2 regions of the Actinomadura sp. GTD37 genome follow, and region 2 is predicted to be linked to the other one. Evidence: riboswitches for the same ligand, from Rfam matches in the RefSeq annotation. Region 2 holds a riboswitch; the other holds the start of a gene.
The links. A riboswitch is a leader RNA that binds a small molecule or an ion and turns the genes downstream of it on or off. The one in region 2 is predicted to bind thiamine pyrophosphate.
Positions count from the first base shown of each region.

Region 1: linked by a shared signal. The riboswitch ahead of thiO (glycine oxidase ThiO) and the one ahead of ACA511_RS01690 (purine-cytosine permease family protein) in region 2 are both predicted to bind thiamine pyrophosphate.

Region 1 covers NZ_JBGNUS010000002.1:650,504-658,065, reverse strand. Annotated here, with positions in the region: gene pknB (Stk1 family PASTA domain-containing Ser/Thr kinase) at 1-1,306, opposite strand, end outside; gene ACA511_RS17165 (DMT family transporter) at 1,343-2,314, opposite strand; gene ACA511_RS17160 (thiazole synthase) at 2,460-3,233, opposite strand; gene thiS (sulfur carrier protein ThiS) at 3,403-3,603, opposite strand; gene thiO (glycine oxidase ThiO) at 3,600-4,748, opposite strand; TPP riboswitch at 4,717-4,829, opposite strand; gene ACA511_RS17145 (NAD(P)/FAD-dependent oxidoreductase) at 4,924-6,138, shown strand; gene ACA511_RS17140 (Rv2175c family DNA-binding protein) at 6,220-6,594, shown strand; gene thiE (thiamine phosphate synthase) at 6,725-7,393, shown strand; gene ACA511_RS17130 (hypothetical protein) at 7,458-7,562, shown strand, end outside.
Region 2 covers NZ_JBGNUS010000001.1:346,089-353,650, reverse strand. Annotated here, with positions in the region: gene ACA511_RS01705 (hypothetical protein) at 1-781, shown strand, start outside; gene ACA511_RS01700 (SSI family serine proteinase inhibitor) at 966-1,385, opposite strand; gene ACA511_RS01695 (rhodanese-like domain-containing protein) at 1,474-1,809, shown strand; TPP riboswitch at 1,866-1,983, shown strand; gene ACA511_RS01690 (purine-cytosine permease family protein) at 1,976-3,325, shown strand; gene ACA511_RS01685 (PAS domain S-box protein) at 3,402-5,408, shown strand; gene ACA511_RS01680 (ATP-binding protein) at 5,783-6,328, shown strand; gene ACA511_RS01675 (arginine deiminase) at 6,508-7,562, opposite strand, start outside.

The DNA of each region.
Region 1 (7,562 bases), on a different contig from region 2:
CCGGCACCTCGCGGGGCGTGATGCCCTTGGACGGCGTCAGCGTGACCGGCCGGCCCTTGGCGACGCGGGCGCCCGCGGGCGGGTCGGACTTGGCGACGCCGCCCTTGTGGACGCGGTCGTCGTAGACCGCCTTCGCCGTCCGGACCTCCAGGCCGCCGGACTCCAGCTTGTCGCGGGCGTCGGCGACCTTCATGCCGATGATCGACGACGGGACGTGCTCGTACTGGCCGGACGTCTGGTACCAGACGGCCCAGCCGAGCAGGAGCGCCGCGACCGCGCCGATCGCGACGAGGACGTAGCGGCCGGTCAGCGCGTCGATGGCGCGCTCGGTGTTGCCGCGCCGCCGGAAGTGCTCGGGTTCACCGGGGGGCAGGGTGCCCTGGTCCAGGACGGCGGTGTGCCCCCGGGGCGGCTCCAGCACGCTGGTCGCGCCCCGGGACCCCTCCTCGACGCGCCCGTCGAGGTCGCGGGGGAGGCCGCCGAGCACCTCGGCGACCTCGGCGTGGTACTGGTTCGCGTCCTGCGGGCGGCGCGCCGGGTCGTGGCTCGTCGCGTCCGTGACCAGGTCGTCCACCCGCCGGGGGATGCCGGGGACCAGGTGGGACGGCGGCGGGACGGCCTCGTTCACGTGCTTGTAGGCGACCGCGAGCGGCGTGTCGCCCTGGTGGGGGAGGCGCCCGGTGAGCAGCTCGAACAGCATGACCCCGGCCGCGTACACGTCGGAGCGGACGTCGGCGCTGCCCGACAGCACCTGCTCGGGCGCGAGGTAGCCGACCGTCCCGATGATCACGCCGGTCTTGGTCATCTTGCTCGCCGTCTCGGCCCGGGCGAGCCCGAAGTCGGCGACCTTGACCTGCCCGTCCTCGGTGATGAGGACGTTCTCGGGCTTGACGTCGCGGTGCACGAGACCGGCGCGGTGCGCGGCGCCGAGCGCGGCCAGCACCGGCTGCATGATCTCCAGCGCGGCGCGCGGCCCGAACCGCCCGAGCGAGGTCAGCGCGTCGCGCAGCGTGCGGCCCGCGACGTACTCCATCACGAGGAAGACGTGCTCGCCGTCGGTGCGCTGGTCGTAGACCGCGACGACGTTCGGATGCGAGAGCGCCGCCGCCGCCTTGGCCTCGCCGATGAAGCGGGCGACGAAGTCCTCGTCGGAGGCGAGTCCGGCGTGCATCACCTTGATCGCGATCACGCGGTCGAGGCGCAGGTCCCGCGCCAGGTAGACCGTGGCCATGCCGCCGCGGGCGATGCGGGACTCTATGCGGTAGCGCCCGTCGAGCACCTGCCCGACGAGAGGGTCCGTGTCCATCGCTGCGAGTTTACGGGCGGTTCCCGGTGGAACTCATCAGTCCCGAGTATGAGCATCCATGAGCCGTGAGGCGGAGTCCCCCGCGGCGCCCGGTTCCGGAGTGGCGGCGGGGACGCGCCTGCGGGACGTCCGGGTGCTCCGGGAGACGGCCACGCCGGCCAGGCAGAGCAGGCCGCCGGCGAGGGTGACCAGGCCGGGGACCTCGCCGAGGAACAGCCACGACATGCCGACGACGAGGGCGGGCACGGCGTAGGTCGTGGCGCCCATCTTCCCTGCGGTCGTGCGGGCCAGCGCGTACCCCCAGGTGGTGAACGCGATCGCGGTCGGGAAGACGCCCAGGTAGACCATGTTGAGGGTGGCGCCGGCCGGGGCGTCGGCGACCTGGGAGACCAGCTGCCCGGAGAACGGCAGGCAGGCGAGCGCGCCGATCGCGCACGCGAACGTGGTGAACTGGAGCGCGGAGGCGTGCCGCAGCGCGGGCTTCTGGCTCACCACGCCCGCCGCGTAGGTGACGGCGGCGACCAGGCAGAGCAGCACCCCGCCGACGGACGCGCGGCCCTCGCCCGACATCGACAGCCCGACGACGGCGGCGCCCGCGAACGACACGGCCATGCCGATCACCAGCCGGGGCGAGACGCCCTCCTTGAGCAGCCAGCCGCCGAGCAGCGCGATCAGGATGGGGCCGATGTTGACCACGAGCGCGGCGGTGCCCGCGTCCACGAGCTGCTCGCCCCAGTTCAGCGCGACCATGTAGGCGCCGAACCACAGGACGCCGGCGGACACGATGCCGGGCCAGGCGGCCCTGGGCGGCAGGCCCTCGCGCCGGACGAGCCAGAGGGCGCCGAGCACGACCGTCCCGGACAGGAGGCGGCCGAGGGCGAGGGCGCCGGGCCCGTACTCGGCGCCGGCGCTGCGGATCGACACGAAGGCGGACGCCCACAGCACTACCGTGACGGTGGCGGCGGCGACCGCGCGCCTGTCGACGCGGCCCGTGTTCTCGTGCTGCATGTCACGCACCTTAGGTATGGGTCGTTTCCATGAACACCGAAGGGACGTGCCGGGTTGCGGCATGCCCGGGGGCGGACCCGCCCAGTCTGGTGACGCGCAGGTTTCAGGTCCAGCGAATATTCCTACAGGGCAACCTTTAGCGAAGCTACGAGGTCGCCAGCCCTTCGAAGGGCGAGGACGCCTGCGCGTAGCGGCGCTTCGGGATGCGCCCGGCCAGCCGCGCGAGCCGCCCGGCCTCCACCGCGTGCCGCATCGCCGCGGCCATCCGCGCCGGGTGCCGCGCGCGCGTCACGGCGGTCGCCAGCAGCACGGCGTCGCAGCCGAGCTCCATGGCGAGCGCGGCGTCGGACGCGGTGCCGAGCCCGGCGTCCAGGATCACCGGGACGCCCGCCCGCTCGACGATCAGCTCGATGTTGTGCGGGTTCCGGATGCCGAGACCCGACCCGATCGGGGAGCCGAGCGGCATGACCGCGGCGCACCCGATCCGCTCCAGGCGGTGCGCGAGGACGGGGTCGTCGCTGGTGTACGGCAGGACGGTGAAGCCGTCGCCGACGAGCTGCTCGGCCGCCTCGACCAGCTCGATCGGATCGGGCAGCAGCGTGTGCTCGTCCGCGATCACCTCCAGCTTGACCCAGTTCGTGCCGAGCGCCTCGCGGGCGAGCTTGGCGGTCAGCACGGCCTCGCCGGCGGTGAAGCAGCCCGCCGTGTTCGGCAGCACCCGGATGCCGCACTCCTTCAGGACGTCCAGCACCGAGCCGCGCGCGGACGGGTCCACGCGCCGCATCGCGACCGTCGTCAGCTCCGTCCCGGACGCGGCCAGCGCCTCCCGCAGCACGTGCATGCTGGGCGCGCCGCCCGTCCCCATGATCAGCCGCGAGCCCAGTTCCTCCCCGGCGATGACCAGCTTGTCGGTGTCCACATCACCCTCCCTGTACGATCCGCTCCGCTGCGCGCCCGCCGCTGCGCTCCGTTCACCGCGGCGGTCAGCCCCCTTGTACGATGTCCCTGTGGGGGGACGACCCCCCACGCCCCCCGGGCGGGCGCCGTCCGCCGCGTTGCACTCCGCTGCGCTCCGTTCCACGCGGCGGTCAGCCCCCTTGTACGGCGGTCAGCACTTCCAGGCGGTCGCCGTCGCGCAGCGCCGTGGTCTCCCACGCGGACCGGCGGACGACCTCCTCGTTCAGCGCGGCCGCCACGCCGGTCCCGGCGGGGGTGACGGACGCGACGGCCTCGGCCACGCTCGCCCCCTCGGGCAGCTCGCGCGGCGCACCGTTGACGATCACGTTCATGCCTGCACCTCGGCGCGGAATCGGGCCGGGGAGAACGGCCCGGCGATCTCGGGGACGGGCCCGTCCAGCAGCATCGCGGACAGGATGTCGGCGCTCACCGGGGCGAGCAGCACGCCGTTGCGGAAGTGCCCGGTCCCGGCGAACAGGCCGGGCAGCGCGGTCGGGCCCATGACCGGCGCGTTGTCCGGGGAGCCGGGGCGCAGCCCGGCGGTGACCTCCGCGAACTCCAGCTCGGTGATGCCGGGCAGCAGCTCCCGGGCGTCCCGCAGCAGCTCCCACAGCCCGCCGGCGGTGACCCGCGTGTCGAAGCCCAGCTCCTCCTGCGTGGCGCCGAGGACGATCTCGCCGTCCGCGCGCGGCACCAGGTAGACCGAGGAGCCCTTCACCAGGCCGCGCGTGGTGCGCCGCAGGAACGGGACGCGGGTGCGGAGCCGGATCACCTGGCCCTTCACCGGCCGGACGGGTGGAACGGTCCCGGGCGGCAGCCCTTCGAGGTCGCCCGACCACGGGCCGGCGGCGAGCAGCACCCGGTCGGCGCGCAGCACCGTGCCGTCGTCCAGCGCGACCCCGGCCGCCGCGCCGCCCTCGACGACGATCCGCGCGGCCCGCCGCCGGACGAGCCGGACGCCGAGCCGCTCGGCCGCCGCCAGCAGCGCCGCGGTGAGCCGGCGCGGGTCGATGGAGCCGTCCTCGGGGGCGAGCAGCCCGCCGCGCACGCCGGGCGCGAGCATCGGCTCCGCCCGCCGGCACTCCCGGGCGGTCAGCGCCTGCACGGGGACGCCGAGGCTCTCCTGGAAGCGGCGCAGGTCGTCGAGGTACCCCAGGTCGTCCGCGCCGGACGCGACCTGGAGCAGCCCGTCGGTGCGGTAGCCCGTCTCCAGGCCGGTCAGCTCCTCCAGTTCGGCGACGAACGCGCCGTACCGGTCGCGGGAGGCGAGGCCGAGCCGCAGCAGCGGCTCCTCGCCGTAGGTCAGCTCGCTGACCGGGGTGAGCATGCCCGCCGCCACCGACGAGGCGCCGCTCGCGGGGGACGGGTCGGCCAGGACGACCGAGGCGCCGCCCGCGGCGGCGCGCCAGGCGGTGGCGAGGCCGATGACCCCCGCACCCACGATCACGATCTCCACGCGCGCTCCCTTCGCCGGCATGATCCGGATCAGGTCTGGCGGTCGGCGGCCCGGTCAGCCGCCCTCTCAGCCCGGTCGCACCGGACTCCCGCGCTCTGTGCCGATTTTTCCGCTTCCCACCTTACGACCTCGGTAAAGCCCGCCAACTCCTGGACAGGTGTCCACGCGAAAATCGCGGCGCATTAGGCTGCCCTTCATGGAGAGCGTCGTCGTCGTGGGTGGCGGGCTGGCCGGCGTGCGCGCCGTGGAGGCCCTGCGGAGCAAGGGGTACGAGGGCGCGCTGACGCTCGTGTCGGCGGAGCGGCACCGGCCCTACGACCGGCCGCCGCTGTCGAAGGCCGTCCTCGCGGGCGAGTCCGACGACACGACCGTCGACGCCGACTGGGCCGCGCTCCGCTGCGACCTGCTGCTCGGCGAGCGCGCGACCGCGCTGCGGCCGGCCGACCCGGGACGCGGCGGCGTGCTCGCGTCCACGGCGGGCGACCTGCCGTTCGACGGGCTGGTGATCGCGACCGGCGCCACCCCGGTCACGCTGCCCGGGGACGGCCGCCAGCACGTCCTGCGGACCATCGACGACTCCCGCGACCTGCGGGCCCGGCTGACCGGCGGCGCCCGGATCGTGATCGTCGGCGCGGGCTGGATCGGCGCCGAGGTCGCGACCACCGCCGCGAAGAAGGGCTGCGACGTCACCGTCGTGGAGGCGGCGGACACCCCGCTCGCCAACGCGGTCGGGCCCGAGATCGGCGCGCTGACCGCCCCCTGGTACGCGGAGGCGGGCGTCGCCCTGCGCACCGGCGTGAAGGTCGCCGCGGTCGACGGCGGGGGCCTCGCGCTCGCCGGCGGCGGGCGGATCGACGCCGACGAGGTCGTGGTCGGCGTCGGCGTGCGGCCCGAGGTGTCCTGGCTGGACGGCTCGGGGCTGCTCGTGCAGCGCGGCGTGGTCACCGACGGCTCCTTCCGCGTCTACCAGGGCGAGGAGGAGCCCGGCTCCCTCCGCCCCGACATCGTGGCGGTCGGCGACTGCGCCGCCTGGTGGTCGGCGCGGTACGGGCGGCGGCTCCTCGTCGAGCACTGGGACACCGCGCTCAGCGCGCCCGAGACCGCCGCCGCCGCCCTCCTCGGGCAGGACGGCGGCTACGACGCCGCCCCGTACTTCTGGTCCGAGCAGTTCGGGCGCATGGTGCAGTACGCGGGCAGCCACGCGGCGTCCGAGCGGCTCGTCCGCCGCGGCGACCCGGCCGGCCGCAAATGGGCGGCGGTGTGGCTGACCGGCGACCGCCTCGACGCGATCCTCACCGTCGACAGGCCCCGTGACCTGGTGCAGGCGAGGCGGGTGATCGCCGCGGGGACGCCGGTGGACCCGGTGGCGATCGCCGACCCGGACGTCCCGGTCCGGCAGGCCGTTCGCTGAGGGCGATCGCGGATGGACGTCAACGGCTGTCCAGCGGGTTTGAGGCCTCCGAAGGCGTGGTAGCAAGGTGGCGTGACGCAGATGCACGCAACCGTTGACAGCGCACTCGACCCCCGGACCGACGCCCTCGCCGGCGAATGGCTCACCCTCCGCGAGACCGCCGAGCGGCTCGGGATCAAGCCCAACCGGATCAAGCAGCTCATCCACGAGCACCGCGTCCTCGCGGTCCGCCGCGGCGGCGAGCCGATGGTGCCCGCGGCCTTCATCAAGGACGGCCAGGTCATCAAGGGGCTGCCCGGCACGCTGACCCTCCTGTCGGACGCCGGGTTCGACGACGTGGAGACGATCCGCTGGCTGTTCACCGCCGACGACACGCTGCCGGGGACACCGGTGGACGCGCTCACCGAGAACCGGGGGACCGAGGTCCGCCGCCGCGCCCAGGCGCTCGCCTTCTAGCCGCCCGACCGCCGGCGGAGGGCCCGGCGACCACGGAAGACAACGCACGTGACACGATCGCGGGGTCACGCGGCGGCGCATCGCGCCGCGCGTGGCCCCGCGATCCGCTGTGAAAGGACGACGACCGGCCGTGTCCAGGCATCTCCCCTCCGAACGCGCCGTCGCGCTCCGCGCCCGGCTCGGCCGGGCCCGCCTCTACCTCTGCACCGACGCGCGGGAACGGCAGGGAGACCTGCCCCGGTTCCTGGACGCCGTCCTCGCGGGCGGCGTCGACATCGTCCAGCTCCGCCAGAAGGGCCTGGAGGCCCGGCAGGAGCTGGCGTACCTGGAGGTCTTCCGGGCGGCCTGCGCGCGGCACGGCGCGCTGCTCGCGGTCAACGACCGGGCCGACGTGGCGCACGCTGCGGGCGCGGACGTGCTGCACCTCGGCCAGGACGACCTGCCGGTGCCCGCCGCCCGCGCGATCGTCGGCGGCGACATGCTGATCGGCCGGTCCACGCACTCCGGCGAGCAGGCCGCGGCGGCGGCCGCGGAGCCCGGCGCCGACTACCTCTGCGCGGGCCCGGTGTGGCCCACGCCGACCAAGCCGGGCCGTCCCGCGCCCGGCCCGGAGCTGCTGGAGTACGTGGCGGACCGGCGGGTGGCGCGGCCGTGGTTCGCGATCGGCGGCATCGGCCTCGGGAACCTCGGCGAGGTGCTGGCGGCGGGCGCGAGCCGCATCGTCGTGGTGCGCGCCATCACCGAGGCGGACGATCCCGGCGCCGCGGCGGCGGAGTTCGCGCGCCGGCTGGCGACCTGAACTTGTCGGGGTTTGACCCGGGGCACGGTGCGGGCCGCGGGAACGATCGCCCACAATGGGGGTCATGAGCCTCGGACCCGACGACGACCGGACGGTCGACCTCGACGACGACCTGGAGATCCTGCCCGACCAGACGTCCGACGACACCGACGTCGGATGGGGCGAGTGG
Region 2 (7,562 bases):
TCAGCCCGGCGTCGCGCCCGCTCCTCCCTACGCGCCCGCTCCGCCCTACACGCCCGCCGCCCCCCAGCCCGGGTACGGATATCCGCCGCAGCAGGGCGGCTACCCGCCTCAGCAGGCCGGTTACCCGCAGCACCAGCAGGGCGGTTACCCGCCGCAGCACCAGCAGGCGCCGCAGGCCGCCCCGGATCTCTACGGCTCGCCGATCCTCGTCTACGACCAGCCGGCGCAGTTCTTCTCGACCGAGGCCAACTACACGATCTGGAGCCCGCAGGGGCAGCCCGCCGCCTACGTCCGGGAAGAGGGTGTGAGCGGCGCCAAGAAGGCGTTCCGGGTCATCAACCAGGGCAGCCAGACCAAGGCCGAGCGCAAGCTGACGATCTACCGCCCCGACGGCATGCCGTACTTCCACTTCTACAAGCCGTACGGGTTCATGGGCACGCCCAGGATGCAGGTGCTGACCGCGCAGGGCGGCCTCATCGGGCACCTGCGCAAGCGGGCGATGCGCGGCTGGGAGATCCTGACCGCGCAGGAGCAGCAGATCGGCTACTACGAGCTGCTGAGCGGCCGGGTCACCGACTGGCAGCAGCAGGAGATCGCCCGCATCCAGCGCGGCTTCGACGGGATGGGCGAGCTGCTCTCCCAGATGTTCACCGGCGCCGACCGGTACGTCCTGCAGATGTACGCCCAGCAGCCCGAGCCGATGCGCACGCTGCTGCTGGCCTGCCCGCTGGCGTTCGACACCGCCGTCTCCCAGAACCGCAGCATCGGCGGCTGGATCTAGACCGCATCGGCTGGCGGCGCCGCCAGGCCCCTCGGCGCCGTCACCCGATGCACCCCTGCCGTCCGGCGGGCCGCGGACGAGTCGGGCCCCGGCATCTCGCCGGGGCCCGGAATCGGTGGACTCGGAATGGATGGACTGAATGGACTGGGAATCGGTGAACGGAGCCGGAACGGGGATGGCTCGTTCAGCGGACCTTCGGGACGTCGCCGAACACGGGGGCCACCTCGGTCCAGCGGTGGAACTGGCAGCCGTCCGCGCGGGTGAACTCGGTGTCGATGTCCTTGCCCTGCCAGGTGCCCTTCACCGTGGCGATCTCAGGACCGCCGTAGATCTGGGTGCACATCTTGTCCTTGGGGACGGGCTTGAAGGGGTCCTTGGCCTTGGTCAGGGCCGCGCAAGCGTCGGCGGCCTTCGGGTGGGTACCGCCCGGAGGACCGCAGGTCAGCTTCCAGGTCTTGGCGGGGGCCTCCGCGGAGGCCCTGACGGTGATGGTGAGGGAGTCCGCCGGGGTGCCGGAGGGTTGCACGGACGTCGTGCCGGACGGCGCTTCGGCGGGGTTTCCGTTGGCCTGTTCATCGCCGCAGGCGGCCAGAGGCAGGAGCATGGCCAGCCCGGGCGCTGCGAAAAGGAGCGTCCGATACCGCATGCGTGATTCGACGCAGGGCGGGTTCGCGCGGTTCCATGGGGGTGTGATGAATTTCGGGGAAGACGTACCGGCCGTGGTCGCGGCCGACGTCCCGCAGGGCGGCTACCTGCTGGACGTCCGGGAGCAGGACGAATGGGACGCGGGCCACGCGCCCGAGGCCGTCCACATCCCCATGCGGCAGCTGGGCGATCGGGCCGGCGAGGTCCCCCGTGACCAGGAGGTCTTCGTGATCTGCCGGTCCGGGCAGCGGTCCGCGCAGGTGACGGTGGCGCTCAACCAGGCGGGCTGGCTCGCCAAGAACGTCGACGGCGGGATGAAGGGCTGGGCGGAGGCCGGGCGTCCGATGGAGGGCGCCGGCGACGGCCCGCCGTACGTCGCCTGATCTCGTTTGCTATGCCCCCTTCTGGGGGAAGACGGGCGGTTGTACGATCGGGACCGACCGATAACCGCGGGAGCTCGGGCCAGAAGCCGGGCTGAGAGGGCGGCCTCCAGGGCGTCGCCGACCGCATGAACCTGTCCGGGTAATGCCGGCGTAGGGAGCGTGTCCCGTGACGTCCGATGTCGAGAAGCGCCCGCGGAACGAGCGGCCGGACAACGAGGTCCCCTTCACCCTCGACGAACCCGCCCCCAGGGTGCTCGGGTTCTGGGACCAGAGCGCGTTCTGGGCCAACCTCGGTGTCAGCCTCCTGGCCTTCTCCGGCGCCTACACCGTCCTCGCGCCGGACGCCGACGGCAAGCCGACCATCTCCATCATGGCGGGCATCGTCGCCATGGCCGTCGGGACGATCCTCGGCGGGCTGATGCTCGGCCTCGCCGCCGTCCCCGGCGCGCGCACCGGCCAGCCCGCGATGGTGCTGCTCCGCGGCCTGTTCGGCGCGCGGCTGTCGTACGCGCCGACGATCCTGAACATCGCGCAGCTCGTCGGCTGGGGGACGTTCGAGCTGATCGTCATCGCGGACGCGGCCCGCGAGCTGTGGGACGGCGTGCCGCGCTGGGGCTACGTCGTCGCCGCCGGGCTGATCACCACCGTGCTGACGGTCTGGCCGCTCGGCTCGGTGCGGCTGCTGCGCCGGTACGTGACGGTCGCGGTGGCGATCGCGCTCGTCTACTTCTACGTCGAACTCGTCCGGCAGCCGCTGCCCGACCTGGCGCAGGGCTCGTGGGGCGGCTTCTGGATCGGGGCGGACGCGGCGCTGGCGGTGTCGATCTCCTGGGTGCCGGTCGCCGCCGACTACACCCGGCATTCCCGGACGGAGCGGGCGGCGTTCAGCGCGGCGTCCGTCGGCTACTCGGTCACCCAGATCGTCGCCTACGTCCTCGGCCTGCTGGCGCTCGCGCTGGTCGCGGGCGACAGCACCCGGATCTTCGACCCGTTCCTCGGCGCCTCCCTGGGCGTGGTCTTCTTCGCGATCTTCGTGCTGCGGGAGGCGGACCAGTCGTTCGCCGACACCTACTCCACCGCCGTGTCGATCCAGAACCTGTTCCCGCGCGCCGACCGCCGGGTGCTGAGCGTGGCGCTCGGCGCGGGCATCACCGTCCTCGCGCTCGTCCTGGACATCGGCGACTACGCGGGCTTCCTGACGCTGATCGGCTCGGTCTTCGTGCCGATGCTGGGCGTCCTCGCCGCCGACTTCTTCCTGGGCCGCCGCCACGCGCCGGACGGGTGGGACGTCTCGCGGCGGGCGCCGTCGCGGTGGGGGATGATCGCGGCGTGGGCGGTCGGGTTCGTCGCCTACCAGCTGATCAATCCGGGCACGGTCGAGCACTGGGCGGGGTTCTGGCTGGACGTGCGGGAGGCGCTGCACTTCGCCCCGCAGGGCTGGATGAGCGCCTCGCTGCTGTCGTTCCTGGTCGCGGGCGTGGCCGCGCTCCTCATCGGGAGGCTTACCAGGCGGTAGCCTTACCTGAAGGTAAGGTTCCCGTGGCAATTTTCGCTGCAAGTTACCCGGCGCCGCGCCGGAGTCCGGTGGCACGATGACAGACGTGTACGAGCACGTCCACGATCCGATCGCGCGGGCCGTCATCGAGAGCGCCGCCGACGCGATCGTGGCGGTGGACCAGCGGCACCGGGTCACCGTGTGGAACCCCGCGGCCGAGCGCATGTTCGGCTGGAGCGCCGCGGAGATGATCGGGCGCGTCCCGCCGATCGTCCCGGACGAGCTGAAGGCCGAGCACAACGCCGTCCAGGAGCGGCTGCTCACCCGGCCCGCCGGCGAGGGCGACAACGGGCGGATCTCCATCGCGACCCGCCGGTTCCACCGGGGCGGTCGCCTCATCGACGTGCGCATCGACACGAGCCTGCTGAAGGACCCGAACGGGACGCTGCTCGGCTGGGTGGGCGTGTACCACCCGGTCGAGGAGGACGACATCGCCCAGCACCACATGGCCGAGCGGGCCCGGCTCGTCCGGCGGCTGAACGACATCGTCGCCGACCTGAACGCCGAACTCGACCTCGGCGTCGTCCTCGACCGGATCACCACCGCGCTGATCGAGCTGACCGGCGCCGACGCGGGCGGGTTCGTGCGGATCGAGGGCGAGCGGCTGCGGCTGGTCAGCATGTCCGGGCTGCCCGAGCACATGCGCGGACGGTCCGCGGAGCTGCGGACGAGCCTGGTCGGGGAGCTGCTGCGGTCCGGCAAGACCGTCAAGCTCGCGACCGGCGAGCAGCGCCTCGGCGACCTGATCTGGTCCGAGCTGCCCGGCCTGCACACGATCGCGCTCGGCCTGTCGTACCTGCAGAACCGGCCGTACGGCGCGCTCTACGCGCTCTTCTCCGGCAGCAAGGCCGGGCACACCGAGCTCGAACTGCTCGAACTGCTCGCCGGGCACGCCGGGGTCGCGGTCGGCAACGCGGTCGCGTACGCGGAGGTCGTCCGGCAGCGGGCGTACGAGCGCGCGGTGATCGACTCCAGCGCCGACGGCATCGCGGTGCTCGACCACGACCTCGTCGTCCGGCAGTGGAACCCGGCCGCGCACGCCCTCACCGGCATCCCGCCGGAGGACGCCCTCGGCCGCCCGCTGCCGTTCGGCATGCCCGCCCTCGGCGAGATGCTCACGTTCCGGCTGGAGTCGGGGACGTGGCTGAACGTGCTGGCCGCCGAGATCGAGGAGACCGGCGAACTGGTCGTCGACTTCCGCGACGTGTCCGAGGCGAAGGCGCTGGAGGAGGCCAAGGACCTGTTCCTCGCCACGACCAGCCACGAGCTGCGCACGCCGATCACGGTCGTGCAGGGCTTCGCGTCCACGCTGGTCAACCGGTGGGACGAGATGGCCGACGGCGACCGCCGCGCCGCCGTCGCCACCATCGCCGAGCGCGCCCAGTCCCTCGGCCGGCTCGTCGAGCACCTGCTTCTGGGGTCGCGCGCGGGCGCCGACGAGCTGGCCGTGACGATCGAGTCGTTCGACCTGACCCGGGTTCTGGACGGTGTCGTCGGCGGTTTCCGGTCCCTGTCGCCCCTGCACCGCGTGGAACTGGAGGTCGCGCCCGACCTGCCGCCCTGCCAGGGGGACGCGATGGCGACCGACATCGTCCTCGGGCAGCTGCTGGAGAACGCGTTCAAGTACTCCCCGGACGGCGGGACGGTCAGCGTCCGCGCCTGGCGGGAGGGCTCCGACATCGTCGTGACGGTCGAGGACGAGGGCATCGGCATCCCGGCGGGCGACCATGAGCGGATCTTCGAGCGGTTCGTCCAGGGGGACGCCGGGGACCGCCGGCGCTTCGGCGGCATCGGGCTCGGGCTGTACATCGTCAAACGGCTCACGGAGGCACAGGGCGGGAGAATTTCAGCCCATCCGGTCGAACGTGAGAGATATCACATAGAACCTTACAAGGCTTCCGTAGGCCGCGAAGCGGGCGAAATGGAACGGGCCATAAACCCTCCGCACATGCTCGCCGAGGCCGCGGACGGCCGCGGACCCGCAGGTGGCGCGGGTGCGGGCGACGGAACCCGGATGCGCCTCGTGTTGCGGAGCGCCGGATGACCCGTCATGGTTACTCACCGTGACGACACTCCCTCCGGGGCGACCCGGTGAGACCGTTGTGACCTGGGCGTTCAGCGGTCTCAGCGGGTGGCAACCTGGACTGGTGAGAGAAAGTACGGTGACCGCAGGGTGTGACGGACGAAACGAGTGCGCGAGGAGTAAGTCCGCCGTTGGCTGGATAGATCCTTTGATGGTTGCCGTTGGTGACGAGATTCCGTTCCGGGGGTGATCACCGTGACCGGACGGCCGGTGACTCGTTGTGCGGGTGATGAACTGAATCGTCCGTGTTTCCGGTCATGGCCATCAGGGCATTTCGGTCTTACCGGAAGGGCGATGACGACGGGACGAATCCGAGTAAGCGGAACCACGGGGAGGTGAGGGCGTCGAGCGTCGTACTGCTGCCACACGCACCGTCCAGCGTCGCGGTCGCCCGCAGGCGCCTCAGCTCGGAGCTGGTCGACTCGGGCGTCTACGAGACCATCGTGGACGACGCGAGCGTCATCGTCAGCGAGCTCATCAGCAACGCCCTCCGGCACGCGCGGCCGCTGCCGTCCGGCCAGGTGAGGGTCTGCTGGCTCCGCCGCGGTGACGTCCTCGAACTCGAGGTCAGCGACGGCGGCGCCATGACCGAGCCGCGCCGGGGCCCGGGGACGCTGTCCTCCCTCGGCGGGCGCGGGCTCGGCATCGTCGAGGCCCTGTCCGACGGATGGGGAGTGCGCCACGAGGACGGCTCCACCACCGTCTGGGCCGTCCTGCGCGCCCCCAGGTCATCGGGCGACAATGGAAGATCAGCGCCCGTCGGGCTGCACGCCGTCGTCCCCGATCTGGCCGACTTTCCCGATCTCCTGGACGATCCCAACGAGGATCTGTGCAACGGAACCAGGAATGAAACCGCTCCAAGTAGGGCATATCCGGCATAAGAGGGTCCCGCCTGGAAGGAACCCCGCCCAACCTTGTAGGGTCCTCCCAAGCTCGGGCGCTGTCGTGCCCCCGTCGACACCGCCCGAGCTCTTTATATTTCTTCGCTCTCGGCGTCCGGCGCTGGAGCGCCTTCCTGCAACGAGCAAAGCGGCGATCGCCGCATCGCTCCGGCTCTGCGCTAGATGTCGTCGCGGAGGGTGGGGCAGGACATGCAGCGGGGGCCGCCTCGGCCGGTGCCCAGTTCGCTGCCGCTGATGCGGATGACCTCGATGCCCGAAGCTTCCAGCTGGGCGTTCGTCTCGATGTTGCGTTCGTAGGCGACGCAGAGGCGGGGGGCCACGGCGAGGGTGTTGTTGCCGTCGTCCCACTGCTCGCGTTCGGCGGTCACCGGGTCCAGGCCCGTGTCGATGACCTTGAGATGGTCGAGGTCCATGGCCTCGGCGGCCGCCTCCAGGAAGGGGCGCGGCTCGGAGACGCGCAGGTCGCCGTTCGTGAGGGTGACCTTGTGGGCCATCAGGGAGTGCGCCACCGGCGGGTACATGACGACGGTGTCCACGTCGACCATGGTGCAGACGGTGTCCAGGTGCATGGTCGCGCGTTCCTGGGCGATCGGGACGGCCAGGACGGTGTGCGCCAGGCCGGCGTCGAAGACCTGGCGCGCCAGGCGCTCCACGCCCGCGGGGGTCGTCCGCTCGCCGGTCCCCACGGCGATCACGCCGGGGCACAGGAGGAGGACGTCGCCCCCTTCGACGTGTTCCAGGGACGGCTCGTACACCGGTTCCACGCCCGCGAAGCGCGGGTGGTGGGCGTAGACGAGGCCGGTCAGGGCCGATTCGCGGCGCCGGGCCTCCATCGCCAGGCTCGTCACCGCCACGCGGTCGCCGATCCAGGTGCTGTTGTCGCGGGTGAACAGCAGGCCGGGCAAAGGGTCGATGATGAAGTCCAGCGTGTCCATCAGGCGGTAGACCAGGCCGTGCCCCGACTTGAGCTCCTCGTGCGCCAGCCCGCCGATCAGCGTCTGGGTGAGGTTCTCGGGGTCGAGGTCGCGCAGGCAGTCCTCGACGATGCGGCGGAGCTGGTCGCCGAGGCGCAGGTCGACGACGGCGTCGGCGATCGCCTGGTCGCGCGCGGCCTCGTACTCCATCGCGTCCTGGAGCAGCTCGGTCAGGTAGAGGACCTCGACGCCGCGCGAGCGCAGGGCCTCCGCGAACGCGTCGTGCTCCTCCTGGGCGC